Regions from separate parts of the Paenibacillus sp. 1781tsa1 genome, predicted to be linked through region 2. Evidence: riboswitches for the same ligand, from Rfam matches in the RefSeq annotation. Region 2 holds a riboswitch; the other holds the start of a gene.
What was found. A riboswitch is a leader RNA that binds a small molecule or an ion and turns the genes downstream of it on or off. The one in region 2 is predicted to bind glycine.
Positions count from the first base shown of each region.

Region 1 (15,570 bases), 4.9 Mb from region 2:
TGACTTGGACATTGTGCTAGAAACAAAGGAAAATCGAAAGAAACGTAAGTTGATGGGACGCAAACATGTGGAAGGCCTACAGATCGAATTACCGCCGGAAGAATAGTCAATGGTGAAACAGATCTAGTGAAATGGTATTGATATGTATCGTGAATTCCATGATCACCGGCGCATTTCTGTTATACTGGGACCAGTATGTTCAACTTCAGCTCGTAGCTATTCCACAGGGAGGGAAGAACCCATGTCTGCAGAACAAGACAATCAAGAGCACATCCCTATCGATGTTCTTGTCTGCCCGTTATGCGGCGAAGCTAATCGCTGTTTCTATGCGGCAGGACGTCCTCATTCGGAATGTTGGTGTAACCGGGCTACTTTCCCCGAAGGTGTATTCGACCGCATTCCGGCAGAACAGCGCCGAAAATCGTGCATATGTCAACGCTGTTTGGATGAATATGCCGACAAACGCCAACCCAAAGAAGAGCCACACAGTTAACAACTGTATGGCTCTTCTTCATTATGCCTCATCTATACTGTTAGCTGGCTACCACTGCTCTTACATTTGGTTATACTGGGCAACAGCCTGTTCAAGCACCGGATGATGCTCATCCATGGATGTATAATGGTGGAGCGCAGCTGTAATTCCCTTCTGGCGAATCATGTCCTGAAGTTCAACTGCTTCCGGATCATCGGATACATCGAACTTGCAGGCTGCTGCCATGCCCATAGCCAGATAGGTCGTTTCGGTTCCATCCGCATAGGCCTGAAGGGCCGGGCGAACCAGACGATCATTCGGAGACAATTTGCGCAGTGGGGAACGACCAACACGAGTAACCTCATCGGTGAGATACGGGTTGACGAACCGTCCCAATATTTTGACAATATACTGCTCATGCTCTTCAGGGTTAAATGTAAAACGCTTCACCAGAACTTTTCCGGTTTCCTGCAAAGCACCGTAGACAATCGATTTCACTCTCTCGTCGGCAATAGCCTTCTGAATCGTGTCATACCCGTGTACATGACCGATATATGCTGCAACGCAGTGTCCTGTATTAACCGTGAACAGCTTCCGTTCGATATACGGCTCCAGATCATCGACATATAGAATGCCCTCAACCGGTTTGAATGCAGGTGCCATCTGGGAACGATCCACCACCCACTCGTAAAAAGGTTCCACCTGTACATGCAGAGGATCTTCATGATGCTGAATAGGCACGATCCGGTCTACGGCCGAATCTGGAAAATAAACATACTGATCCGCAAGGGAACGTGTCTCATCATTGAGCAGAGCATATACATGCTCTTTCAATTGTGTACTTGCTCCAATTGCGTTCTCGCAAGCAATAATGTGAAGAGCGTTTTGTGCAGGACCGGAATTCAGTCTTTTTTCAAGTCCCTTCGCAATACCTGGTGCAATATGTTTCAGTACGCCCACACCCACTGCGGTTGTGATCAGATCAGCTTCCACAACGGTTTGGGCAACCGTCTCCAGCTGGGTTCCATCGATTGCATTTACGCCTGTGACAGTCTCCTGATCCTTGCTCTCGTTAGCCAGTTCCACCGTATACTGCCCCCGTTGCTGGAGAGCGGTTACCAAGGTCTGATTCACGTCTGAAAAAATCACCTCATACCCTGCCCGGGAGAGGATTAATCCGATAAACCCGCGTCCAATGTTACCTGCGCCAAAGTGTAGGGCCTTCATAGCTCCATTTCACTTTCCAGAATAGCGATAACTTCTTCGGCTGTTTTCGCGAGACGCAGGGCCTCCATGTTCTCATCCTCAGCACAGATCACCGCGATGCTAGTCAGGATCTCCATATGTTCCCCGCCTTGAGCCGCGATACCAATGACCATATAAGCCTTTTCTTCGCCAAAATCAACACCCTGTGGATACTGAATGACAGAGATACCTGTGGATAAAATGAAAGCTTTGGATTCCTTCGTACCATGCGGAATAGCCAGGCCGTTCCCTACATAGGTCGAGACAATCTCTTCACGTTCGATCATCTTCTCAATGTAATCAGCGGTAATATGTCCCGCATCCTTCAGAATCTGCCCTGCCATGCGAATCGCTTCGTATTTGTCCTGAGCCGTCGCATTCATGATGACTTTATCTGTTGTTAACATACTCATAATGGTTGACCTCCAATTTCGGTTTTACTACGATAAAATCCAACAAGTTCCTGGGACAGGTAATGAATGAGTTCATCCCTGATTCCCTTTTCCAGTAATGTAATCATTTCTTCCTGCAATAACAGAGCGCTAATCTCACTGAGAACCTCCAGGCTTTCCTTGGATAATTCTCGAGGACCCAGCATCAAAAGAACATGGGTAACTCCAGCCGGATCATCCGGCGTACGAAGGAGTGGCTCCGTGAGCTGAAACAGACTGATAGACGGCCTGTATATCCCCTCACTTCGTGTATGAAACAGTGCAAGTCTTGTGCCGGGAATCTTCTGACTCCCCACTGCTTCACGTGCCTCCAACCGTTTTGCGATCTCCTCTGGTTCCTTCAACACACCAGAACCATGGAGTACGTTGCACATCGCATACACCGTTTTATAGAACCCGATATCCTGATTATCCAGCGGGTACACCTGAAACTTGCCAATAATTCGGACGATTTCAACTAAAATAGCTTCCATTCCATCAGGGTCCGAGTAACGACTTGTTGTCTGAACCTCTGCTTCACGGGGCTTATTATGCTGTCGTTGTAATGTTGTTGTTCGGATAAAATGACGCAGACGTTCGCTCTCTTCTGCCGTAAGCAGTGGACTCACTTTGTAATACTGATGCTCATCCATCGGCAGATCGACCGTCGATAACACCAGATCATATTGATCTGTAGGTATCCGGGCAGCTTCATACCAGGACACGCTATCCATGATTCGAATCTCGGGAATCTCCTTGGACAATCGGCTGGATAGCATGCGTGATGATCCAATTCCGCTTGTACACACGATGATCGCCCTGATCTCCCGTTTCAATGTACGTAACCTCTCGATGGAAGCCCCAAAGTGCATGACCAAGAAACCAATCTCCTCATCCGGAACGTCTGTGCCTGGCCAAGCTTGCCCCACAGATTGTTTGACCTCTTCGAACAGGGAGTCATAATCTTTGCGAATCTGCTGCAGTAGCGGATTACGAATGATCTGTTGCCCTTCAATTCGCTCCATAACAGGTTGCATATGACCAAGCAGACCTTCACGAAGCAATCGATCCTCATGAAAGGTGTAATGCGTTCTCGCCTGCATCTGATCAATCAGTGAATGTACCCTGTCCAGTAAAATCAAGTCGTCTATTGGCAGCAGCCGCGAAGAGTGAATCCGCTGCTCTGTCTCAACTAATAGTCTGTGAAAATAAGCTTGCTCATCTTGGGAGAATGTCAGCCCCAGCTGGGTCGATAACACACCACATAAGCGGGAAGCCATATATGGCGGAACCTTTATCTCATCCTGCTCAGCAGCTGCATCTTCCGTGTTCTCTCGTGGAGAAATACGGCCAATGCCGAAGCCTTTACGAATACGTACAATTGCGACGGATAATTGAATCAGCAGCTTCATGTATTGGCGTTCCGGGATGTTCTCCAGCCATTCGATATCTGGTTGCCATAACGCATTTTCGATCGTAAGCACATCACCGTGTCCAATCATATCCAGCAATTTTTGGTTTACGATGGAGCCGCCTTGTTCAGGTTGTCTTCCGAACAGGTCGGATTCATCCAGAAATTCCAAAGCAAGTGCGGCTATGGCTGTGCGATGAATCGTCTCACTCCCGTTAATCTTGACGCCATATCCACGTCTGCGAACCAGCTTCAGTCCCGCCTGACGAATCCGTGACTCCAGATCATCCAGATCCGTGGTTACGGTGGATACGGTCACTTTTAGATCCGAAGCCAGAGCGAGTAACTTTACAGGCTCCGCTTCATCAAGCAGGATGCAAAGCATGAAGAGCTTACGCTCTTCCGGCGTAAACTCTACATATTCTTTACCCTCTAGTTGCTGGCGCAATACAGCCAGATCATCGGAACTGGCATCAATTCGGATACCGGTTCCTGATTTTTTTTCCAGCCTCATGCCCAAAGGTTCAAGCCATTGTTCAATCATCTGCAGCTCCCGGTGAACCGTTCGGGTACTGACCTTGACTTCAACGGCGATTTCACCGGCAGTGACTTCATGTGGATGCTCCAGCAGAAACTCCACGATTTCACGTTGTCTTTTGGTAATACTCATATCTCGGCCTCCGGCTCAGGGAAAACGAATGCGCGCAATTACTTTAGACGTTCAACGAGCGCATCGTATTCCGGGCTTTTTAGGAAGTTGTCGATGGATATATGTTCTGCGTTCGGCGCAACAGAGCGGGCACGATCCGTTAATATTTGTTGTGTGATTACCACATCTGCATCCGGAGGGATATCACTGATAGCCGTATTGGTCACAGTAACGTCAATCCCCTCTGCCTTCATCTTCTTGCGTAGAATGGAAGCACCCATGGCACTCGACCCCATGCCTGCATCACAGGAGAAGACAATCTTCTTCACATCTGTTTTCACTGTAGAAGGAGTTGTATCTGCGGCTCTGTCTGCTTCACGATGATTAGCCGTAATGCCAGCATTTGGAACGGTTCCTTGACTCTTCATGTCTTTCATCCGACTGGATGCGGACTCCAGATCTTCGTCCTTTTGTTTACCCGTTTTCAGCAACACTGCTGCAATCAAGAAAGAAACAACTGCTGCTACAAGCACCCCTGCGAGCATCGGCAGGTATCCACCTTTTGGTGTTAAGAGGAAATACGCGATAATACTGCCCGGTGATGGTGCCGAAACAAGTCCTGCTCCGGTGAGCATGAATGTTAATGTACCTGCAACGCCACCCGCGATTGCGGCAAGAATCAGAATTGGTCTCATCAAAATGTAAGGGAAGTAGATCTCATGAATTCCCCCGAAGAAATGAATGATAACGGCACCTGGTGCAGAAGATTTGGCCATTCCGCGTCCAAAGAAGCAGTAAGCAAGCAAGATACCAAGTCCAGGACCCGGGTTCGATTCAAGCATGTATAATACAGATTGCCCTAATTCTCTTGCTTGATCTGTTGCAATTGGTGTCAGAATCCCGTGGTTGATTGCATTGTTCAGGAACAATACTTTACCTGGTTCAATAATCAGGTTGACCAGCGGTAGCAAGCCCAGATTCATCAGACCTTGTACTCCGGCAGACAATACTTTGCTAATCGCTTCTACAGCAGGCCCGATGCCCAGTAGAGCAATAATCCCCAAGATCCCGCCAATAATACCGGCTGAGAAGTTATTAACCAGCATTTCAAATCCAGCTTTAACTTTACCTTCAATGGATTTATCGAACTTTTTGATGATCCATGCTGCCAGTGGTCCGGCAATCATGGCGCCGAGGAACATCGGAATATCACTACCCACGATGACCCCGATGGTCATAATGGCACCTACGACACCACCACGCTGACCATGCACCATCGTACCCCCGGTGTAACCAATTAACAGTGGCAGCAAATATTTAATCATTGGATCGACTAGCTGTGCTAGTGTCCCGTTAGGGAACCAGCCTGTTGGAATGAACATGGCCGTAATTAATCCCCAGGCGATGAACGCTCCCATATTCGGCATGACCATACCACTCAGGAATCGGCCAAAACGCTGCACACCTACCCGTAGCCCACCTTTGGAATTGGACGATTGGTCCAAATTACTCATTGTATTATCCTCCTTGGATCAAGTGATTATGACTTATGAAAGGGGTATCATTTCTCCCCTGCTGTAATCCTAAGCGAGAATGCTCTCCTGTTCAATGAAATGAAAGCGTACTTTCGTCATGAACAATGATGACAACATTAGGTTATGTAATCGTTTTAACCGATGCATAATGGCTGAACCCATTGGTACACAAGGCTTTTCCTGCCTATGACTTTTGTCATTTCCAAAATCATTTTCCAACCTATAGTTTGGTCCAAGCAGGTGATTTACATCCCCAATCAGCTTCAATCCGCATTCCAAACCATTCTTGAAAAGCACAAAAAACCTGTGCAAGCATCCGGCTCACACAGGTCGAAACAATATGAAGCTTATTACATTTTGTTATAAAATATAAGTTAATAAGTACAAGTTCGTTGATACTATTCTTCCGTATGTTTACGATACGCGTCTGCATTCATCAATGTAGACAATGCTGCTGTCAGATCTCCTTCAACACGGATCTCAATCATCCAGCCTTCCTCGTAAGGAGAACTGTTCACAAGTTCAGGTGAGTCCTGCAACGAATCATTCACTGCAATAATTGAACCGGTGACGGGAGAGAACAAATCCGAGACCGTTTTGACCGATTCGATCGTTCCAATGCTGTCTTCTGCTTTTACATTGGATTCAAGGTCAGGCAATTCCACAAACACAATGTCACCCAGCTGATGCTGCGCGAACTCGGTAATGCCAATACGTACAGTATCCTCCCCTACGGTTTGCACCCATTCGTGCTCTTCACTGTACAGGAAATCACGTTTCAATTCGCTCATCGATATCCGCCTCGCTTTTCATTAATGAGTGCATGCGTTCTTTGACCTTTAACCTTTTTCCCAGAACATAGCGTATGATATTTTTGAATCAAATGTCAAGATACCTTACAATTTATTTACTGAGCACCTTAAAATCCTGTAACCGGATTTCACTCTTTCTTCATATACTGGTAAAAAATCAAATAGTAAGCGCAGTCTTTATAAATACACGAACAATAATATTAAAACCAAATCAAACATTCGGTTTTTAATCATTATCTATGATATCGTTCTTGACATCGGCAGTGGATTCACGTTTTAATGAGAGGAGTAAATGTGTTTATTGGACTATGTTATACCCGCGGATGAATGTAAAGGGAGAGATTACCCGTGACACCCGATTCGGGATGTACATGAGGTAACGCCGAAGGAGTAAACCACCGATAAGCGGGGGTGAATCTCTCAGGCAAAAGGACTTTTACGGGACGCAACTCTGGAGAGCATCTATTCGCCCTGAGCGGGCGTTATGATCACCCAAGGGGAAACCTGCTGCACAACTCAGCGGGGTAACTCTCAGGTACAAGGGACAGAGCCTTAGAATACAGCGTGCTACTTGGCATGCCGATTCTTTGGCCTGTCCTTTTCCTTTTTCCCAAAAAACGAAAAACAGGATTCAGATCGGCGCTGTCATAGCTGCCTTACCATACTTATCTACGAAAGATCTCTAGCTGAAAAATTTAAAAATACCCTGGTTCATTGATCCACGATTGTATATCCGGCCGGTTGACGGCTCATGACGAGGTGATTTGATGTCCAATTTGCTAAGAACACCACTCTTCCCCCTATATCAGCAATATGAAGGCGTACGGTGCATTGATTTTGGAGGCTGGGAGCTTCCGGTGCAATTTAGCGGAATCCAGAAAGAACATGAAGCGGTACGTGAGCGTGCTGGACTGTTTGATGTATCCCATATGGGCGAATTCACGGTACAGGGTGAGCAGGCTGAAGCTTTTTTGCAACAAATGACCACCAATGATGTAACCACGCTGGTCCCCGGTCAAGCCCAGTACACCTTGATGTGTTATCCAGATGGCGGTGTGGTCGATGACCTGCTCGTGTATAAGCTGGAAGATCAGCATTATATGCTCGTCGTTAACGCCTCCAATATCGACAAGGATTGGGCGTGGCTGCAAGAGCACTTGATCCCTGGCGTGAGCATGACCAACGATTCGGAGCAGACAGCGCTACTCGCCCTGCAAGGTCCACTGGCTGTAGATATTATCGGAAAAGTTACAGATACAGATGTATCGGCGATTGAACCGTTTCGTTTTGTGCAGGATGCCGAAGTCTGTGGAGCAAAATTGCTGTTGTCCCGTACCGGTTATACCGGCGAAGATGGCTTTGAACTATATGTTCCTGCAGATCAGGCCGCTGTGGTCTGGAATGGATTAATGCAAGCTGGTGAAGGTCACGGACTGGTGCCAACCGGACTTGGTGCCCGAGATACATTGCGCTTTGAAGCAAAGCTTCCCCTATACGGACAGGAATTGTCGGCAACCATCTCTCCACTCGAAGCTGGTGTTGGCATGTTTGTGAAGCTGAATGCCGGACCTTTTATCGGACATGAAGCCTTGTTACAGCAAAAAAATGACGGGCCTGCCCGCAAGCTGGTTGGCATCGAAGTCCTGGAACGCGGTATCCCTCGCCCCCACTATCCGATTTACGCCGAAGGCGTACAGATTGGCGAAGTGACAACAGGCACGCAATCACCTACATTGAAGCGTAATCTGGGGCTTGCCCTTATCGACAGCAAATACACTGCGCTCGGAACCCCGCTTGAGATTGAGATCCGAGGTAAGAAACTGAAAGCCGAGGTCGTAAAGACCCCTTTTCATAAACGGACACGAACGTCAAAGACACCTACTCAAGGAGCTGATCAAGCATGAGCAAGCACCGTTACATTCCCATGACCGAGCAGGATCAGAGCGCCATGCTCGCAACCATCGGTGTGGATTCGCTGGAGGAACTGTTCCAGGACATTCCCAAAGAGATTCGTTATCAGGGCGAGCTGCCCGTATCCTCGAAACTTGATGAATATGCACTGACACGTCACATGTCCAAGCAAGCTGGTGCCAACGCCAATTTCGAAACACACGCCAGCTTCCTCGGCGCAGGCATATACGATCATCATGTTCCTTCCGTCATCAATCACGTCATTTCCCGTTCCGAGTTCTACACTGCCTACACACCTTATCAGCCTGAGATCAGCCAAGGTGAACTACAGGCCATTTTCGAATTCCAGTCCTACATCTGTGAATTAACCGGTATGGCTGTGGCCAATGCCAGCATGTATGACGGAGCAACAGCCTTTGCAGAAGCAGGGAATCTGGTCGCAGCGGCAACTCGTCGCAAACAGCTCATCGTATCCCGCACCGTTCATCCGGAAGCCCGTCAGGTACTGCAGGCATATGCGCACGGACTCCGTCTGGAGATTGTCGAGATCGGATATAAGGATGGAGTCACGGACTGGGATGCCCTGCAAGCCGCCATATCGGACGATACCGCTGCTGTCATGATTCAGAGTCCAAACTTCTTTGGTGCCGTGGAAAATGTAAAGCAAGCTGCCGACCTCGTGCATGCGCACAAAGGCCTGCTCGTCGTAAGTGCTAACCCGCTATCGCTGGGTCTGCTGGAAGCCCCAGGCAAGCTGGGTGCCGACATCGTCGTTGGCGATGCGCAGCCCCTCGGTATTGCCGCTTCACTCGGCGGTCCGACATGCGGATATTTCGCCGTATCCCAGCCTCATATGCGCCGAATTCCTGGCCGAATTGTAGGCCAGACAACGGACCGCAACGGCAAGCGTGGATTTGTACTCACACTGCAAGCGCGTGAACAGCACATCCGCCGCGAAAAAGCGACATCCAACATCTGTTCCAACCAGGCTTTGCTTGCGCTCAGCGCATCTGTATATATGTCCATCATGGGTAAACAAGGAATGATCGATGTCGCGGATCTGAATCTGCAAAAGAGTCATTACACCCTGAGTACATTAACTGCGATTTCCGGTGTTAGCCTGACGTTTAATGCACCAACATTTAATGAATTTGTGATTAAGCTTCCTGAAGGAACAGACGTGGATGCTCTTCAGTTGAAACTGCTGGATGCGGGCTTTATTGGTGGCTATGAACTCGGACGTGATTACCCGGAGCTTGCCGGACATATGTTGATCGCTGTAACTGAACGACGAAGCAAAGAAGAGATCGACGAATTCGCACGAGCATTGGAGGGATCGCTGTGACTCAGGAAACGACAACAACGACAACATCGGTACAAGGACAAGGACAATCGGAAACGGGTGCCTCTGTCTCCACTCCGGCTCAATCTGAGACAGCTACAACATTCAGCGCACAGACCTTATCTCCTGCTCCGGAACAATCATTGATCTTTGAACTCAGCAGCCCTGGACGTGTCGCTTATTCTCTGCCAGAATGTGACGTTCCTCGTCAGGCTGCCGACACGTTGATTCCCCGGGAAATGCTCCGTTCGGAAGCAGCCGCACTACCGGAAGTGTTCGAGGTAGATGTTATCAGGCACTATACCGCGCTGTCCCGCCGCAACTTCGGCGTTGATAACGGATTTTATCCACTGGGCTCTTGTACAATGAAATACAATCCCAAGATTAATGAGGATGTTGCACGTTATAATGGTTTTGCCAAAATCCATCCGTACCAGCATGAATCCAGCATTCAAGGTGCACTTGAACTGTTGTATACGTTGCAAAATGACCTTGCGGGGCTGACAGGTATGGACGCTGTGACCTTACAACCAGCCGCTGGTGCCCATGGAGAATGGACTGGACTTATGATGATTCGTGCCTACCACGAAGGTCGTGGTGAACAGCGTACCAAAGTCATCGTGCCCGATTCTTCTCACGGCACCAACCCGGCAAGTGCAACCGTTGCAGGATTTGAGACCGTGACGATTCCATCCCGCGCAGACGGACTGGTTGATCTGGACGCACTCCGTGCAGCCGTTGGCTCGGATACAGCAGCATTGATGCTGACGAACCCGAATACACTTGGTTTGTTCGAGAAAGACATTCAGGAGATTGCATCCATCGTACATCAGGCTGGTGGCTTGCTGTACTACGATGGCGCGAACTCCAATGCCATTATGGGCATTACCCGTCCGGGTGATATGGGCTTTGATGTGGTGCATCTGAACTTGCACAAAACGATGAGCACGCCTCATGGCGGCGGTGGACCTGGTGCCGGACCCGTCGGGGTGAAGAGCCGTCTGATCCCGTTCCTGCCTAAACCGATGGTGATCAAAAATGATGATGGTGTGTATTCACTGGACCGTGAAGGAGATCAATCCATTGGTCGGGTCAAAGCTTATTATGGCAACTTCGGTATTTTGGTACGTGCCTATGCCTACATTCGCACCTATGGACCGGAAGGCTTGCGCCGTGTATCTGAGTGTGCGGTACTGAATGCCAACTATATGATGGCCCGTCTCGCACCTTACTACGAGATTCCGTATCCAGGGGTATGCAAACATGAATTCGTCATGTCTGGTCGGGGATTGAAACAATATGGTGTGCGTACACTGGATGTTGCCAAACGATTACTTGATTTTGGATATCACCCGCCAACGGTGTACTTCCCGCTCAACGTTGAGGAATGCATCATGATCGAGCCGACGGAAACCGAAAGTAAAGAAACACTGGATGGGTTTATTGATACGATGATACGGATTGCCAAAGAAGCGGAAGAGACGCCAGAATTGGTACTCAACGCACCTTACGGAACACCGGTCACTCGTCTTGATGAGACTACAGCGGCCCGCAAACCTGTACTGAACTGCGCGTGCAATTAATCAAATCATTGTTATCACGAAAGCTCTTGCTGACATTCCAATCAGCAAGAGCTTTTCGAGTTGCCTTCCCTTTTAAAGATGCCACTGTTATTACTCACCATCATCCTGCTAGAGCATGTCTCAACGCAGGCAAGTCATGCTCCGACGTATGCCAGCATCTTAGGTCTGAGGTCTGGAAGCCCAGACTTTCGGATGCCTGAGACGGATAGTACCAAGCCAGAACATGTTCTAACGAATCCAGGATGTCTTATTTGGCCTCCACAGGCCACTCTTTCAATTCTTAGGAACATCAGACACGTTATTTCTATAGATACCCTCACAATAATGCTAAAAATGGCTGTATAGTCCGACATAACGTGTCTCAGGTTCTTTAGATTTCTGCTGGTGCTTCAAATCCCGGACTAAGATGTCTCAGATTCCTTAGCAGCACAGCGCCTAATGCCCAAAGCTCATCCCCCAGTTCCCCCACAGTGCTAATCCCTTAGCTTTTATACTTTAGCTTTTGTCCTTTAGCTTTAATCCTTAGCTCTCCTCTCTTAGTTCTTTGCACTTTCACTTATGAATTACGCATTCTCCACTCAAGAACGCCGCCTTGCAATTCAGAATACAGCATATTTGTCTACTTTAGCCACGTTCAGTCTCCCTTCAGTTCGCAGACCAAGGTTTAAAGAACCGTTTGTTTACACACGTGAGTCCGAATCACATTATCCTGTTGATAACAAAAAAAGCCGATATCCACAATGAATCGCGGATACCGGCAAAATTGCTGCACGACTGCAGCTTTTTATCGGAAAAAGAAACCCTTAAAATCGGGTGGAAACCCCGTAAAATTACATTACGCTTGAATGCTTTGAACCAATTCAACGACTTGTTCAGCCGTTTGCATATCCAGAGCTTTAGCAGCCAGTTCCTGCATATCCGCACGGGACAGCTTCGTGATCTGACTACGAGCTGGCAGAATGGATGTTGCGCTCATGCTGAACTCATCCAATCCAAGGCCGAGCAGCAATGGAATTGCTGTTTCGTCTCCTGCCATCTCACCGCACATGCCAACCCATTTGCCTTCACGATGTGCTGCATCGATAACCATTTTAACCAAACGCAAAATGGCTGGGTTGTAAGGTTGGTACAGATAAGCTACACGTTCGTTCATACGGTCTGCTGCCATTGTGTATTGAATCAGATCGTTCGTTCCGATACTGAAGAAATCCACCTCTTTGGCAAACTGATCCGCCAGAACTGCAGTCGAAGGAATTTCGACCATGATTCCGAGTTGAATGCTGTCAGAAACAGCAATACCCTCAGCAACCAGCTTCTCTTTCTCTTCGAGCAAGACAGCTTTTGCTTCACGGAATTCACCCAGTGTTGCGATCATTGGGAACATGACACGCAGGTTTCCATGTACGCTTGCACGCAGCAATGCACGCAATTGTGTACGGAAGATATCCAGACGGTCCAGACACAGACGAACTGCGCGGAAGCCGAGGAATGGATTCATTTCTTTTGGCAGATCCAGGTATGGAAGCTCTTTGTCTCCACCGATGTCGAGTGTACGAACAACAACAGGTTTGCCTTCCATTTTTTCCAGTACCGCTTTGTAAGCATTATACTGAATGTCTTCGGAAGGAAGCTTGTCTCTGCCCATGTACAGGAACTCGGTACGGTACAGGCCTACTGCCTCGCCGCCATTCTCCAGAACACCCGTTACATCATTTGGTGTACCAATGTTGGCTGCAAGTTCAACATGAACGTTGTCCACAGTTACCGTTGGCTCATCACGCAGTTTTCTCCACTCTGCACGTTGTGCATCATACTGTTCCTGTTTGGCACGGTATTCAGCAATAACTTCATCAGTAGGGTTAACCAGCACGTGACCATCCAGACCGTCAACAATGATCATATCGCCTTGTTTCGCTTGAGCCAAGATGTCCTTGGTTCCAACGACAGCTGGAATCTCAAGAGAGCGAGCCATGATCGCTGAGTGAGAAGTACGTCCACCAATGTTGGTTGCGAAACCTTTAACAAATTGGCGATTCAATTGAGCCGTATCGGAAGGCGTCAGATCCTCCGCAAGCACGATCACTTCTTCATTGATCTCAGCCGGACTCATGAAGTCGATACCAAGCAAGTGATTTAGCACACGTTTGGTAACGTCACGCATATCTGCTGCACGTTCCTGCAGGTATGCACTCTTCATGTTCTCAAACATGGAGATAAATTGCGATGCCGTTTCGTTCAAAGCAAATTCTGCATTGATCATGTCATCTGCAATTCTAGCTTTAACCGGATCAATCAGTTCCGGGTCATTCAGAATGAGCAAATGCGAAGCAAAAATCTCAGCTTTTTTCTCGCCAAGCTCTTGTAAAGTACGCTCTTTGATCGCCTCAAGCTCAGCCTGGGATTTACCCAGAGCTGAGTCGAGTTTTGCGATCTCTGCGTCAACGTCGTTAATTTGGCGTTTTTCTACAGAGTAGTCAGGATGCTCCAAGATAAACGCCTTGGCGATAGCAATACCCGCCGAAGCCGCGATCCCGGAGACATTAAGCATTAATTTCGCCCAACCCTTCGTTAACCATAACGTCAGTCAAAGCTTGAAGAGCTTCAGCTTCGCCTTCGCCTTCAACGATAATGCTGATGGTGTCGCCTTGTTCCAATCCGAGGGAAAGAACACCCAGAATGGATTTCAACGTTACTTTTTTACCGTTTGCTTCTGCAAAGGATTCTGCACCTTTGAATTTGTTTGCTGTATTAACCAGGGCTGTCGCCGGACGTGCGTGGATACCATCTTCGTCTGTAATTCTGAATGTTTGTTGCATTACAATCATCTCACTTTCAGTAATTTGGTTTTGGCATTGCATATATTTACACTAGCTTGCCATCGTCGTAACACTTCTTATTTTATCTCAATGATTGGCTGATCGCCAACTTTCAGCACTCCACTCTTCTTCAGGGTTACCGTGGAGCCCTCTGGCAGGTTGGTGAAAATAACTGGCGAAATGATGGATGGAGCGTTTGCTTTCACATACTCCAGATCCACTTCCATAATCGGCTGACCAGCCGATACCAGATCACCTTCCTGTACCAGTACGTTAAAGCCTTGACCCTTCAGCTTCACCGTATTGACACCTATATGAACAAGCACTTCCTTGCCTCCGTCGGACATGATGCCCACGGCATGTTTGCTTGGAAATACATTAAACACTTTACCATACACAGGAGAAGTTATTGTACCATCATGTGGCAAAATTGCGAATCCATCACCTGTCATTTTCTCAGCAAAGACTGGATCAGGTACATTCGTAATGTCCATCAACTCACCATTGACTGGCATGACGATGTCCTCAGCAACAATACGCTCGCCTTGTTCACCTTGTGCCTTCTCCTCTTCTGGAGTTGGTTTGGCTGCTACTGGCGTTGGTGCTGGTGTTCGTCCTGCAATAATATCCTGCATTTGAGATTTAATCGTGTCGGAACGTGTTCCGAAGATGGCTTGAACATTATTACCCACTTCAAGCACACCGGATGCACCCAATTGTTTCAAACGATCTTTTTTCACATTGGATTTCTCATTGACTTCAATCCGCAAACGAGTAATACAAGCGTCCAGATGTTTGATATTTTCCTTGCCACCGAAAGCTTCGAGAATGTTATGGGGCAGGTCATCCGTTGAACCTGAGCCTCCGCCAGATTCAGTTTCAGGTGTTGCATCTTCACGTCCTGGTGTTTTGAGATTGAATTTGCGGATGATAAACCGGAAACCGAAGTAATAGATTACCGCAAGAATCAATCCGACAATAATTACGTCCCACCATGGTGTACGGTTTGGAATAATACCAAAGATCAGGAAGTCAATGAACCCACCGGAGAAGGTCATACCGATCTTCACACCCAGAATTTGCATGGTCATGAAAGACAAACCTGCAAAGATACAGTGTACTGCAAACAGGATTGGTGCTACAAACAGGAACGAGAATTCAAGTGGTTCTGTGATACCTGTCAGGAATGAGGTCAGCGCAGCTGAACCCATGATACCTGCAACATACTTTTTGTGTTCCGGTCTTGCTTCATGGTACATCGCAAGAGCGGCCGCTGGCAAACCAAACATCATGAACGGGAATTTACCAACTTGGAATGTTCCCGCTGTGAGGTTAACACCATCACGCAATTGATTGAAGAAGA
Region 1 is NZ_JAMYWY010000001.1:5,373,503-5,389,072, forward strand. It holds gene NKT06_RS24175 (endonuclease MutS2) at 1-106, shown strand, start outside; gene NKT06_RS24180 (cysteine-rich CWC family protein) at 242-493, shown strand; gene NKT06_RS24185 (mannitol-1-phosphate 5-dehydrogenase) at 554-1,699, opposite strand; gene NKT06_RS24190 (PTS mannitol transporter subunit IIA) at 1,696-2,130, opposite strand; gene NKT06_RS24195 (BglG family transcription antiterminator) at 2,127-4,229, opposite strand; gene NKT06_RS24200 (PTS mannitol transporter subunit IIBC) at 4,268-5,722, opposite strand; gene gcvH (glycine cleavage system protein GcvH) at 6,142-6,534, opposite strand; glycine riboswitch at 6,879-7,001, shown strand; glycine riboswitch at 7,005-7,105, shown strand; gene gcvT (glycine cleavage system aminomethyltransferase GcvT) at 7,323-8,459, shown strand; gene gcvPA (aminomethyl-transferring glycine dehydrogenase subunit GcvPA) at 8,456-9,811, shown strand; gene gcvPB (aminomethyl-transferring glycine dehydrogenase subunit GcvPB) at 9,952-11,391, shown strand; gene ptsP (phosphoenolpyruvate--protein phosphotransferase) at 12,227-13,939, opposite strand; gene NKT06_RS24230 (HPr family phosphocarrier protein) at 13,932-14,207, opposite strand; gene ptsG (glucose-specific PTS transporter subunit IIBC) at 14,285-15,570, opposite strand, start outside.
Region 1: it holds a riboswitch for glycine, as region 2 does, so the genes downstream of both, gcvT (glycine cleavage system aminomethyltransferase GcvT) here and sdaAB (L-serine ammonia-lyase, iron-sulfur-dependent subunit beta) in region 2, are expected to answer to the same signal.

Region 2 (15,570 bases):
TTTGGTAAAATCCAACCCTCAATGGGCCTGCTGCCAAGAATCAGGGGTAAGGTTTATCTGAATAAACGGGGTGACTTACAGGTGGGAAAGAGACTTAACATCATCGGTAAACCCTGGGGAACCCAGCTAACCGTGGTCAAAGGGGCACGATTAACCATTGGTGATGACGTCATGATTAATGCCGGTGTGGGGATTGCCGCCAACGTAGAGGTGACGATCGGTAATAACGTCATGATCGGTCCTCGAACAAGCATATTCGACAGTGCTTATCACCGGATTGATTCACTGGATGACGGGAGCCAGACTGCCAAACGAATTGTTATCCAGGATAATGCCTGGATTGGTACAGGCGCGCTCATTCTGCCCGGAGTGACTATTGGCAGAAATGCAGTCGTGGCAGCAGGAAGCACGGTGACCAAAGATGTACCCGAGAATACACTTGTAGCCGGAGCCCCAGCCAAAATCATTCGAGAGCTGACCATTCATGACGGGTGGGTTAGGCATTAGAAAAAATCCTCCTGAAGCCTACATACAATAGAGCTTTGCATGTTTTGCTTAAGAAGGATCTTGATTTTACGATAACCAGACGTATATCTAATTATTCAAATTTCTTTTTTGGCAAAATACATCATGCCGATTCCAATGAAAATGACAGCACTGCCTCTGACGACCGCCAGTATCGTCATCAGCGGCACGTTGTAGGCTCCGAAACCTCCGCCGTCTACGGGTGTCATCAGAATCATCGGTTGCGCCCAAGGATAATACGGTCCATATGTCGCTGAGTTGACGATGAGGATATTAGGCACGGTCAGTGCAAAATTCAGTGCGAGCGGTGCAGCAAAGCTGCTCCACACCAGGGAAACGAACATCTGCAAGGCAGCCAGTGGTACACAGGCCAGCAACCCAAGCAGCAGTTTGCCCACCAGGAATCCCCATGGGATCTGCATCGTAATGCCATGGATCATGCCTGCCAGCAGAATGGACATCAGCAACAATACTTGTGTACCCGCCAGAAGCATGAGTACAATCGTCAGCTTGCCTGCATACACCCCTGAACGTGTGAGTGGCAATACCAGCATCTGCTTCCACCCTCCTCCTGCATGTTCAAAACGGCAGACAAAGGACGTAAACACGCCAGTCAGCATCGGCAACAGGAGTAATCCGTGCAAGAATACCATCGTGCCCATCAGTACCTGCCAATTCCCCGAAGGCGTGGACAAGAGTCCGATGAGCAACGCAATGAGTGGACTCAACAGAATCAGGAGCCATACGGGGGATTTGCCCATCTTTAGCCGCTCAGCCGATAAAATTCGAAAATATGTTGTCGCGAAGCTCATATCAGGCCACATCCTTTCGGCTAAAGTGCAGCATACCCATCAACAGGATTAAGAGCCCCAGACCTGCACCCATGCCTGCATACAGATATGGATTAGGTCCATTCCAAGCCATCTGTGCCCAAGCAAGTGGAAAGTTCGGTGAGATACTGAGCGCGAACATACCTGTTATCGCGAGAACAATTCCCAGAGTGACGGGAAGCGCCTGATTTTTATTGACCATTGTGAGCCATAACTCCAACGACAACACGGGAAGCGCACCAGCCAAGGGCAACAGCCCCAGCTTGATTGCATGCGTCCAAGGGATCTCATTGGCATGGAATCCGAGGATCAGACCCAAACCTATAATCCCTGCGGTTAGCAGCAGGCAGGAGATCACCAGCAGCAGACATGCCAGCAAGAACTTCGCCAGATATACGGCCGGCCTTGGAATTGGCATTGCGAGAAGCTGTTTCCACGACCCCTGTTCATGCTCGACATTAGCAATCATGGAGCTGAGAATGGTCGCTCCCAGCATCAGGGACAACGGCACAAAGACAACCACATTGCCCAGCAATCCACCCCACAGGTTACCGGCATACTGTTCTTTCAGATAGTCCAACCGTAAGCCAAAATTAAGCGCCTGCATCGCTGTCAATCCAAGCGGGGCCAGGAAAACGAGAAACCAGATTCCTTTCCCCCGAATCTTGAGCCAGTCCGACGATAATGCACGTCCGGTCATATGGATGCCCCCTCGCCGATGACCCGCATGAACAGATCTTCCAGCGACTGACGCTGTTCCTCTACACGATACACATCATGATCCTGTTCAATCAATCGGCGCACAAGCAGCGCAACCGAAGGATTATCCATATAAGGGAACGTTAACGCCGAACCTTGTCGCTGACCAAATTGCCCCTGCTCTCTCGCCAGTTTCATGGCCTCTTCCGGTTCGGAAACTGTTAAACGGATCGAGCTGCCCGTCTGACTATGCAGACTCGCGATGGTATCCTGAAGCACCATCTTGCCTTCACGGATAATGCCGACACGACTTGCCATCTGTTCAACTTCACTCAGCAAGTGGCTGGAAACCAGAACGGTAATGCCATGTTCCAGAGGCATACGTTTGATCAGTTCCCGAATCTCCTGGATACCGGCCGGATCAAGTCCATTCGTTGGTTCGTCCAGAATCAGCAATTCCGGTTCACCCAGCAAAGCACTGGCAATACCGAGGCGTTGCTTCATCCCAAGGGAATACCCTTTTACTGAACGTTTGGCATCCTTGGTCAAATCTACAATGGACAGCACCTCATCAATTCTTGATTTTGGTACATTGATGATGCGGCGCAAGGTTTCCAGATTCTCTACCGCGTTCAGATGTCCATAATAGGACGGGTATTCAACCAAGGAGCCTACACGGCGCAAAATATCCATGCGCTCCTTGCGGATATCCTTGTCAAAGACACGGATCACGCCTTTGGTTGGTTTAATCAAGCCGAGAAGCATGCGAATCGTTGTTGTTTTGCCGGCACCATTGGGACCAAGGAAGCCGTAGATATCTCCCTTTTTAATATGCAGATCAAGTTCACGGACCGCTGCACGATCCCGATATGTTTTCCATAAATTCGCCGTTTGAATAATATTTTCACTCACTGTATGATCACCTCGGAACTATCGTAACCTTCCAAGGTTAAAGCCAAGGTAGTCTCCAGTTTAAGTTTAGTTTAAAAAAGCTATTTCAGCGGTGGATCGTTTCCTTATTTCCCTTACCACTGTAGATAGATGTCCGGACACCCGCATCGGAACTGTCTACCCGCTTGCGCAGACCCATCTCACGAATCAACAAGTCTACAATGGATAAGCCCAGACCTGTGCCTTTGGTGTCGGAATCCTGTTGCATTCCCGGACCCCGATCCTGAATAACGATGGCCGTCTCACCCTGAATCTCCTGGGTTGATATGCCAATATATTTCCCGCTGGCAGCATGACGAATTACGTTCTGGAACAGATTATCGAGAATACGGCGCATGCCTTGTTCATCCATATGCCAGATTAGCGGTTCCTCTGGCAGGTCAATATCAATTTCGAATTGCTCTTTCTCCCAGACCGGGTACCAAGCCGCCGCCGTTTCCCTGACAATGCGCAGCATATCTTTCTCTTCCAGCTTCAACGTATATTTACCGCTCGTGAGCAAATTGTAAGACAACATGTTGTCAATGAGCCCGCCGAGGTCCTCCATCTTCGCTTCCATGCGATGTAATGAACGGTCACCTTGCTCGCTCAGCGCTTCCTTGTGCAAAGCATGCATATGTCCACGAATCACCGTTAGCGGGGTGCGCAGATCGTGGGAAAGCCCCGCAATCAGACGTTTGCGCAATTGTTCTTCCTCACGTTCACGCTCGCGGCTGTCGGACAGTTGATGTACCATCTGGTTAAATGATTCCTCCAGTTGACCAATCTCGTCTGATCGGCGGATATCAACCGGAAGCGGGATGCCTTCCTTGCCCGTGGTCATCATTGCCGTCTGCAATCGTATAAGCCTTTTGCGAATGCGTGCGAAGAAGAGAACCGACATGATGATGAAAATCATGAAGATGATCATCATGACAACGCCGAGATACAGGAGCTCCATCGGCCAGTTACTCTGTGTCATTTGCAGAAGTGATCGCGGCACTTCAATGATCATGAAGCCCTGTCCTCTGTCCTGTTCAGCCCCGCCAATATATGCAACTACGGTCAACGGATCGCGAAAAGAAGCTTCTTTCATGAATTGTATCGTGTTATTCACATTCCATAAGGCTGGAATTCGGGTCTCTGCCTTTTGCCCGGTATCCAGCGACCATCTCAATGTCGTGTCTGTCCTGCCATCCGGGGATGTGGATTTCTGAATCGTTACATCCTCACTACCGATAATGAAGAGGGTCTCACCGCTCGCATTCACACGATACATGGAAGACTTGGGATACGAGCCATGTAATTGCTCCAAACGGGCCTTAATCTCCTCATCTGAAGCACCATCCAGATTCTCTGCTTCCCGCGACCAGAGGTTACTGATCCGAGTAACGTCACCATAGGGTGCCGCTTGATTCGTATTTGTGTTATTCACTACGACAACATATAGGATGGATATAATCGGAAGAACGACGGGCACAAATAACACGGCCGCCAGAATCAGGATGATATATCTGGACATCAACGACCGCCCAAAGCGTAGCTTGCGCCGCCCAGACTGCTTTTGATCCGCGCTTCGTTCTTCCTTCCGTTCTACCTTCATGGTCTTCCGTTCTCGGAAACGCCGGATCATGGCTTCTTCACGCGATATCCCACACCGCGGACTGTCTGAATAACGACCGGATTGGCCGGATCAAGTTCCAGCTTCTCGCGTAGATGTCGAATATGTACCATCAAAGTCTTGTCTCCATCCAGATAGGGCTCGTTCCAGACGGCTTCATAGATCTGCTCTTTGGTTCGAATCATGCCCATATGTCGCAGCAGGTAGGCGAAGATGTGGAACTGTTTTCCCGATAAAACAATCTCATCCCCCGTCTCCTCATTGACGATGCGGTTATCTTTCTCATAGATGGAGAGGTGATCCAGCTTCAGAGCTGTATCCGATGAGACCGCAGTTCCCGCCTTACGCAGTTGGACCTCAATCCGGGCAGCCAGTTCATCGGGGTGAAATGGTTTCGTCACATAGTCATCGGCAAAATCGAGACCATGCAACTTGTCGTCAATGGACGTTCTGGCCGAGAGCATGACAATGGGCACGGCGGGATGTTCTTTTTTCAGTCGCTGGCCCACCGTAAATCCATCCAGCCCGGGCAGCATGACATCCAGAATAATGAGTGAGCAACCAACAGCAGCCTCCGCTGCACCTTCACCACTACCGAGCCATACCACCTCATAACCGCGCTCCTCCAGATCGGCTCTGACCCAAGTCGCAATTTCCGTATCATCTTCAATATATAACAGTTTGGTTTTCATTCGAATATTCGTTTCCTTTCTGCCCCCATTGGGTTAATGATATATCTGAGCATCATCATAATAAAAGCTGTCTATAATACATGGATTCATATCTTGTTGAAACCATGTTGAATTCCTTTACGTTACCACACATTCTAATTATAGCTTATCCATTCACGTGGGGAATGTTATATCAATCAAGTCTACCAAGTACATATTATACCTACACCTGACGGGAGGAATTTCATTATGCTGTTGGAAGCCATCTATCATCAACCGAAACGCAATTGGGCCTATGCCTATGACCAAGATACAATCCATCTGCGTCTGCGCGCCAAAAAGAATGATCTGACCGAGGTACATGCCCTGACCGGAGATAAATATGCGTGGGATGCAACCAAAGCGCTGGTTCCCTTAACGAAGTTCACCTCTGACTCCATGTTCGATTACTACGAGGGCGAGGTGAAACCTCCCTACCACCGACTGAAGTACTCTTTTCTGCTCAAAAACGGAGACGAACAGATCTGGATGACCGAGACGGACTTCCAAGAAGAGGAACCAGATGATCCGGGTCGTATGTTCCAGTTCCCATATATTCATGCAGGAGCTGTATTCACACCCCCTGCATGGGTTAAGGATGCCGTGTTCTATCAGATTTTCCCTGAACGATTCGCGAACGGCAACCCGGATATTAGTCCGGAAAAGGTGGAACCGTGGGGTGGCGAGCCAACCCCTTTCAATTTCTTTGGCGGTGACCTTCAGGGCGTGATCGACCATCTGGATTATATCAGCGATCTTGGCATTAATGCGATCTACTTCACCCCCATCTTCGAAGCCACCACCAACCACAAATACGATACCGAAGACTACCTGCGGGTAGATCGGCATTTTGGTGACGCAGATACCGTGAAGAGACTGGTCGAGCTGTGCCATGCACGTGGAATTCGCGTATTGCTGGATGCTGTGTTCAACCATTCCGGGAAGACGTTTGCGCCGTTTGTGGATGTTCAGAAGAACGGAGAACAATCCAAATACAAGGACTGGTTCCATGTACATGAATTCCCGCTGGACGTGAAAGACGGCATTCCTACGTATGAGACCTTCGGATTCGAAGCACACATGCCTAAGTTGAATACGGAGAATCCCGAGGTTAAGGCATATCTGCTGGAGGTTGCCGAGTACTGGATCAAGGAAGTGGGTGCGGACGGATGGCGGCTGGATGTTGCCGACGAAGTGGATGATGCCTTCTGGCGTGATTTCCGCCGTGTAGTCAAAGCCGCTAATCCGGATGCCTATATTCTGGGCGAAGTATGGAACGAGTCCTCCTCTTGGCTTCAAGGCGACCAGTTCGATGCGTCCATGAACTATCCGTTTACCGATGCCGTGAATGCTTTCTTTGTGAAAAACACAATGCACGCCGAACAGTTCGCGAACTCCATCGGTCGGCAATTATCCCGTTACCCGCTTCAGGCCAGCGAAGTAGCATTCAACTTGCTGGACAGCCACGATACCCCGCGGCTTCTCACGCTGTGTGAAGGCGACCAGCGCAAGATGAAGCTGGCTGCGTTATTCCAGTTCAGTTACATGGGCGCGCCGTGCATCTACTACGGAGACGAGATTGGAATGGACGGCGAGCATGATCCGGGCTGCCGTAAATGCATGGAATGGGATGAAGCGAAGCAGGACCGTGAGCTGTTCGACTTTTATCAGAAACTGATCTCCCTGCGTCATGCTCATCCTGCCCTCCGTGCAGAAGGCACCGTTCGTTTCCTGCAGGCTCGTCCCGATGGCAGCCAATTGGTATTCGAGCGGCAAAATGAGGAGGAACGTATTCTGATTCTGTTCAATCGGTCCGAAGAGACGGCTATTGTCGAACTGGAGTCAGGAGACGGGGATTGGACCGAGCTATTCGGTGGAAACCATCGTACCGCCAAGGATGATGGCGTGCTTGCCATTGAATTACCTGCGTATGGATATGCCGTACTAAGTACTAGTCTCACATAAACATCAAGCTATATATGCTTTTATGCAAGACAGGACAGGAGTGCACTTTATCGGAATATAAAAAATCAAATAGGCGCTTACAGACCTGTTCCGGATCTGATGAGTGCCTATTTGACTTTGACGTTAATTATTAGGGCCATGGTTATTCTGCCTGAACCAGCTGTTCCTTGAGCAACTGGATGGTAGCCTCATATTGTACAAGCCCCACTTGCAGACACAGACGCTGTGCAGGAGAAATACGCTCACCGAATTCTTCCATCTGGCGCTGAAGTTCAGCATATAACATTTCCTTTCGCTTCAACTGGGTCGAGATCCACCCCGTTACGGTATCTTCATCCGCCAACTCTCCGAAGTACAAACGCATCAGAAAATCAGAACGAAATACCTCAGCTTCCAAAGGACTCATTAAATAGGCGTGAAATTGCGCTGCTCCTTCAGGGGTCAATGAATACACGTTCTTATCAGGTTTCCCTTCCTGCTTCACTGATTCCTTAGTCAGCAATCCTGACTTTTCCATCTTCGCAAGTGTAGGATATATGGTGCCAAAGCTGGCATCAAAGAAAAATGAAAAATATTGTTCAAAGTACTGCTTGATCTCGTATCCGGAACTTGGCTGATTGTGCAGTATTCCGAGGATGACATGCTGCGTGTTCATCGGTGTACCGCTCCTTTCCATTCCCCTTAACGTATCACAATCAGTACCCCTTGTTCAATGATCAGATGACGAAACGGTTGCTTTTAGAGCGACCGGCACAGCAACAGGCTGGTTCTCCCTACGAGGTTCAGAACGTGCCGGGCCGGAGCGTCTGATCCAGGTGCAAAGTGCACCCAAAGTCAGTGTTACTCCGCCGATTACGGCGAGCAACATCGCATCTCGGCCGATCCCGTTTCCTCCGAGCACAAGGTTCATCATCCCCTCTACGGCATAAGTCGCTGGCAGATAATGACCGATAAATTGGTAGAACTCAGGCATTACATCTCGCGGAATCGTTGATCCCGAGGACAGCATCAATAGAGGCAACAGAGCACTGTTTAACCAAGCCCCAGCATTGCCAAGCAACTGCAGGCTCAACTGAGCCATGAATAGAAAAGATATGGTGATTAGTAACTGGAACAGCCATAACATGAACCAACCGTCTGCTGACGATACCCCCATAATTTGCATCATCCCCGATCCAACGAGCGAAACGATAAATGCCGCACCAAGATTAACGATGTTACGTGCCCAGAAGCGCTCCCACTTCCCTGCCCTGCCACTCAATTCACCAGAAACTTTCTGCAGATTCATGCCAAGCAACATCGCTCCGGTAAACGTAGCCGTTACAATCAACATCGGTACCATGGAAAAGGAAAAATTATCAACAGGGTTTAGTCGCACCACCTCAGCCTCCACGCGTGAGGATAACCCCAGCGCCAACCCATCGGCCTGATCGGCAGGCATACCGGACTGATTCAGCACTCCGCGAATGCTATTCTGTTGTACTTCACGATTCAATGTCGCTGTAACCTGTGCGGCTACGTTCTGCATCACACTTTTCACGGTAGCCACGTTCGATTCGTTCATCACATAATTGACTGCCACCGTCTTCGACAAGTCTCCTGTCTGCTGCATAAAACCGGATGGAATCTCAATGATCATGTATACTTCCCTGTCCGTTAACAGTTGTCTCGCTTCTTCCATCGATTCGGATGGTATGATCTCGAAATCCAGCCCTGCTGCCAAAGACTCCGCCACTGGCTCAGCTGCCACCCCATCTTCATTCACGATCGTGACAGCCAACTCAGTCATTCTTTCATTAACCCGATCGTATCCGCTAAGCCAGATGATGTTAAAGAAAACCTGAAATAGCACTGCCGTAATTAGACCCACAATAGTCGCTCCATTTTTCAAAAACAGCAGACTCGTTCGGATAATTCCTTTCATTTTAACCATCTCCTTTAGTTTTGTTTCGCTCTTTTATATATCGTATTGATATATGACAATTGTTAATATATCAATACGATATATAAAACGTCAATATGTTTTTATTTTGTTTGTTGTAAAAGACAAAAATAGCCGATACAAATCTTCACCAGGAAGAGTTTGTATCGGCCTTTCGTATCATGCAAAGAGCGCTGCATCACCTTTAATAATCAAGACTAAGGACTACATGAGATAGCGTTAAGTTAGATTTAATTCATACCGATTCTATTACGCCTTAGGTTCTACGTCATTTTCATTTTCAGTCGCGGACTCCGTCTCAGGCTCTGCACGCTTTGCCTTCGGTTTAGCCAGCTTCTGCATCATTTTGCGGCCAGTTGGTGTCTGGGCCAGTCCGCCTTGGGCCGTCTCCCGGTGGCGGCTCGGCATCGCACTGCCTACTTCCAGCATAACGTCAATGACTTCATCTGACGGAATGGCACTACGCACTCCGGCCAATGCCATGTCGGCCGCAGCCAGTGCCGTGACGGCACCCAGTCCGTTACGGACGATGCACGGAATTTCAACGAGGCCTGCGACCGGATCGCAGATAAGGCCCAGTGTATTTTTTAACGCCAGGCCTACGGCATGAACGACCTGCTCCGGTGTACCTCCACGCAGTTCAACCATGGCACCCGCAGCCATGCCGATCGCGGAACCCACTTCTGCCTGACAGCCACCTTCCGCACCAGAGATAAATGAATTGTTGGCAATGACATAACCAATCGCCCCTGCACAGAACAACCCGTTCACCAGATGTTCGTCCGTCCAGCCAAATCGCTCCTGTGAGCTGATAAACACACCAGGGATGATGCCGCAGGAACCGGCTGTTGGTGTTGCGACAATCCGGCCCATGGAGGCATTCACTTCAGATACACACAGGGCATACGCCATGGCAAGTGCGGAAGCATCACCAGAGCAAGTCTCACCCTTGCGAATGTACTCGGCCATTCTTTTACCGTCTCCACCCGTTAATCCACTGCGTGATGTGGTATCTTCCGTTAACCCTTTACGTACCGCTTCCTTCATCACCTGATAATATTCAGACATCTGCTTCACAACATCCGCTTCCGGTGTATTGGTCTCCTGAACCTGCTCCTCGATCATCAGTTGAGCAATCGTTTTGGATTCCGCTGTACAGATCGTATTCAGTTCGTGTAAATGTTTAAATCGCATCCGAATCAACTCCTCTCTTCAAATCGATGACACGAATGTCCAGTACATGATCCAGCTCCTTCAGACGCTTGAGCATATCCGGATTCGGCACGCCGTCCATCTCCATCGCAGTAAGCGCTTCGCCATCACGGGCTTTCCGGTCCACCTGCATATACCCGATGTTAACCCCGGATGAACTGATCGTGGACGTTACCGAGGCGAGCACTCCTGCTTTGTCCGCATGTCGCAGAACGAGTGTCGGAAACTCACCACTAATCTGAACACGAAAATCATTCATCGCATGCACCGATACACTACCACCACCAATAGAAGCACCGATTAAGGAACATGTACGTCCTTCATGCCACAACTCAATTTTGACCGTATTGGGATGAGGAGCAGGCAGGCCGCTTGTATAAAACTCAACCTCCATGCCCGCTTCCTCTGCGTATTGCTCTGCATCCGGGATACGTGGATCGTCTGTGACATAGTCCAAAAGACCACCGATCAGTGCCAGATCTGTTCCGTGCCCCTGATACGTATCAGCGAATGAACCGTATAGTGTCAGCCGGGCACGTTCAGGCGTACAACCTAGCCACTGACGAGCGATTCTTCCCAGCCTTGCTGCTCCAGCTGTATGTGAACTTGAAGGCCCCGTCATCGACGGACCAATAATTGAGAAAACATCTTTAAATCGCACCTTATAACCCTCCAATTGTATTCGTCATTTGCATCCAGATCCCATGCCATAATGTTCCTTTATTACTGAATGATGACATCAAAAAAGGACAGAAGAAGGCCTCAGGCCCTCTCTCTGTCCTCGATACCTGAGAGTTTCACGATTCAGCAGTGTCTCACGACAAGGTGCATGGCCTGCAATTGCAGACAAGTCACCGGACTGACTGATCATATACCCCTTGGGTGGCGCAGTTCGCGCACTCTCCAGAGTTGCGTCCAACGATGGTACATTTACCTGAGAGATTAACCACTGGGCTGGGTGCGCAGCAGCTTGCTCCTTCGGTGCCTGAACAATAGCCATTTTGGTCGGCTAACTCAGGTCTCTCCCGCTCGTTATCATCCGCTGTATGGAACCATTCTGAGCGTATGTCAGAACAGTAATGGAAATTGTTCATTCTTCTTCATTAAGATTAATCGACCGGAAGATCAGTGTCAACAAACTTAACGATATCTTTGGATGTATTTCCTTCATTTTCGATTGAACCGATGAAAACCAGAATATTTTGTCAGATTTCATCACATTAATACGATAAAAAGAACTTTTAAACAGCTTATTTCATTTTCCTTCAATTCATAAAGCGCTTACTACTATTTATGATAATGTCCACGAAACTGTTCGGGTATTCAGGCAACCATATCTTTGAGCTACACTATTCATAGCCCTTAAGGATCTGCACACCCGGATTATAAATCACAGTTCGTAGAAGATACTCTCGTTCTGTACATATGGTCTGCAATACTTGCTACATAGCTTCGGCATGCGATCTTTCATCCATTCGTGCCTAGACTCGTTCGCCATCTGAAAAGCATAATAACCAAGTGTAAAGATCAACATGAACCCTTCCATTAATCGTATATCACGATCCGTCAGTGGTGCGATCTTTTTTGTGTATCCGGATAAGAATATGTCACGTTCCTCCCGATTGAACATAAGCGCTGCCCCTCCGGCATCGAAAAGATAATAACCATAACCGTGTAGACAAAAATCAATCATGGACATTCCCTGATCCGTTATCAGCAGATTATTGCGAGTAATATCCCCATGAATGATTCCCCATGTCCCCGCCTGCTGTGGGTACGTTGCTAGCTGCTCGTTAATGTTCTCAAACGTCTCCCGAAGCAGATTGAAGTCTTCCGTTGTAAAAATTCCCAATCGGACACCTTCCTCCAGCTGCCCTAGCATGACCAAATTCTCAGGGATATTGCCATATGTCGGCCGTACCTTTGTTCGATCTGTCTGATTCTGCACACGCCCATACTGATGAAGCATCTGTAGTTGCGCACCAAGATCATATATCTGCTCTGTTGTCAGGCGTTCTCCCTGCTGGATGTCCCTGCCCTCAATCCACTCCAGTACTGTACAGCAGATTTCTTTACCTGCTTCACTTGTCCATAACGTGACCCAATCTCCCGATACATTGCGTACCGGATGTTGTACGCGTAATGCTGTCGTTGCATTTAACTCATGAAGCAGGTTCATCTCTGCCTCCAGTGCAGGAGGCGTGTGCTGAATGCCTGACATACTTGCATATGCAGCTTGATGGATACGCAGCAGATACTTCTGCCCGCTTGCTTCATCAACGACATGATACGTCAGGTTCTCATTGTGACGAATATAAGAAACGACAGGTTTTTCAATCGTGTAATTCTGTATGATATCGGTTGCCATGTGGTCATAAGACCTCTGATTCGTAGTGATTATCAACATCTCCTTCGAAGTTGTGTAAACGCTCTCTTATTACTGAATATCGTAGCATAATGTTTATCCCGCATACAGAAAATTCCACTAAAATTATAAATTAAAAAAAGCACAACTCCCGAACAAGCGTCCAGGCATTGTGCTTCTTTTGTCTCTATTTATTTCTTCATTTCTCTGTCTGTTGCCCTATGTGACACTCCATGATCCAATTAACCAAAACGACCCATAATGTATTCTTGGGTCAAGCGATTGTCCGGGTTCGTGAAGATATGCTCTGTATCCCCGTGCTCAATCATGCTTCCCAGATAGAAGTAAGCTGTATAATCCGAAATACGTGCTGCCTGCTGCATGTTATGGGTAACAATAACAATCCGCAGCTCCTTCTTGAGCTCGGTAATCAATTCTTCAACTTTACCCGTGGATACCGGGTCAAGTGCAGATGCAGGCTCATCGAGCAGCAGAATCTGCGGATCAACAGACAGGGCGCGGGCGATACATAGACGCTGCTGTTGTCCACCTGAGAGAGACAGGGCTGATTCATTCAGCCTGTCTTTCACTTCGTCCCAGAGCGCAGCACGACGCAAGCTTTTTTCCACAATCTCATCCAGTGCCTTCTTACTCTTCGTACCACGGTAGCGGGGGCCAAACGCGATATTGTTGTAGATGGACTTGTGAAAAGGATTTGGCTTCTGCCACACCATGCCAATCTTCTGGCGAAGCTTGATTACATCGGTTCCAGGCTCATTCAGATCGTTACCGTCCATCCAGATATGTCCCTCTGTGCGGGAACCGGCAATCTCGTCGTTCATTCGGTTAAGCGACCGTAGGAACGTAGATTTACCGCAGCCAGACGGCCCGATAAGCGCCGTTACGCTCGCTTCGGGAAATGTGAGACTGATCTGCTTGACCGCCTGAAAATGTCCATAATATATGCTTAACTGTTCCGTACCAAAAGGTATGGCCATGTTGGTTCCTCCTTATTTCGAAGCTGTCATGCGGCGGAATACAACCCGACCGATCCAGCGTGCACTTAGATTGAACGCCAGCACGAGAATGACAAGCACGGCGGATGCCCCTGCTGCCACTTCTTTGGAATCCGGGCCAATGCCTTCACTATTCACTTTCCAGATATGAACAGCAAGTGTTTCTGCCGGACGGAAAGGATTAAGTGGTGATCTTGGACTCGTCGGATTCCAATCTGTAAAGTCCAGTGGCGGACTACTCATACCTGCGGTGAACATCAACGCGGCCGCCTCACCAAAGATCCGGCCCGATGCCAGAATCGTACCCGTAATCAAACTCGGCAATGCCACAGGCAGCAGAATGGAAGTGATAATCTTCCACTTGGACAATCCAAGTGCCAGACCTGCTTCCTTCTGTTCCTTCGGAACGGCCCGGAAAGCCTGCTCCGTTGTCCGCACCATCAGTGGCAAGTTAAAGATCGCCAGAGCCAAGGCACCCGAGATCAGAGAGAAACCAAGACCAAATTGATTGACTAGCAACAAGAGACCAAACAAACCGATAACGATGGAAGGGAATGATGACAACACTTCAACGACAAGACGAATGAAGCTGGTAATCTTGCCTGGCTTGGCGTATTCCGCCATGTAAATTCCGCCGCCCCATCCGAGTGGGATGGTCACAATTAATGTCAGGACAAGCAAGAATATAGAGTTAAAGAGCTGTGGACCAATCCCGCCGCCACCCTTAAGCAACTGTGGTGCACTCGTCAGGAAGTTCCAGCTAATATGTCCAATTCCTCTATACATGATGAAGCCAAGCAGACCGAGCAATATAATAACAATGAACAGGGCCAATACAACGATAACGGATGTTGCAATCTTATCTACCGTCTTTGCCTTCATTTTCATACCCGGTTCCTCCTCTCAAGCAGGCGAACCAGAATGACGAAGACAAATGTCATCACCAGCAGGACAAGCGCCATACTCCACAGTGCATTGTTATGAACAGAACCCATCGTGGTGTTACCCATGCTGAGTGTAATTACACTTGTTAATGTTGAAGCCGATTCGAGCAAGGATGTTGGAACATGCGGTGCATTACCGATAACCATCTGCACAGCAAGGGCCTCACCAAAAGCACGAGCCATACCCAAAACGACACCTGTCAACAAAGCTGGCAAAGTCGTTGGAATGATGACACGGTAGATGGTTTGCCAGCGAGTGGCACCCAGTGCGTACGAGGATTCACGCAATCCTTTTGGCAAAGCAGACAACGCATCTGCCATAATACTTGTCACCGTAGGAAGAATCATTACCGCGAGAACAAGACATCCGGCTGCAATCCCGACGCCTGTTCCACCAAAGATACTGCGCAGCAAAGGTACGATGACACTCAGACCGATAAATCCGTACACAACGGACGGAATTCCAGACAAGAGCTCAATCGCGGGCTGCAATATCTTTTTCCCTTTACCCGGTACAATCTCTGTCATGAAGAGTGCTGCACACAGGCCAAGTGGACTAGCGATCAATGCTGCAAGCAAGGTTGTAATGAAAGAACCTGTAATGAACGGCAATGCTCCGTAGAACGCAGGTTCTCCAGTCGGATTCCACGTCTTTCCACCAAGGAATTCACTTATGCTTATTCCGTTTTGGAAAAATGTGGACAGACCCTTGGACGCTACAAAATAAACAATGGAAAACATGACAACGATCAGGAAAACGACACAAATCGACGTATAGATCCGTCCCGTCCACTCTTCCCAATAATGTTTC
Region 2 is NZ_JAMYWY010000001.1:505,415-520,984, reverse strand. It holds gene NKT06_RS02500 (acyltransferase) at 1-507, shown strand, start outside; gene NKT06_RS02495 (ABC transporter permease) at 603-1,337, opposite strand; gene NKT06_RS02490 (ABC transporter permease) at 1,339-2,055, opposite strand; gene NKT06_RS02485 (ABC transporter ATP-binding protein) at 2,052-2,966, opposite strand; gene NKT06_RS02480 (sensor histidine kinase) at 3,052-4,587, opposite strand; gene NKT06_RS02475 (response regulator transcription factor) at 4,614-5,297, opposite strand; gene NKT06_RS02470 (alpha-glycosidase) at 5,526-7,280, shown strand; gene NKT06_RS02465 (PadR family transcriptional regulator) at 7,423-7,935, opposite strand; gene NKT06_RS02460 (YhgE/Pip domain-containing protein) at 7,990-9,204, opposite strand; gene sdaAA (L-serine ammonia-lyase, iron-sulfur-dependent, subunit alpha) at 9,472-10,416, opposite strand; gene sdaAB (L-serine ammonia-lyase, iron-sulfur-dependent subunit beta) at 10,406-11,095, opposite strand; glycine riboswitch at 11,208-11,343, opposite strand; glycine riboswitch at 11,348-11,472, opposite strand; gene NKT06_RS02445 (phosphotransferase enzyme family protein) at 11,825-12,802, opposite strand; gene pstB (phosphate ABC transporter ATP-binding protein PstB) at 13,042-13,797, opposite strand; gene pstA (phosphate ABC transporter permease PstA) at 13,810-14,697, opposite strand; gene pstC (phosphate ABC transporter permease subunit PstC) at 14,700-15,570, opposite strand, start outside.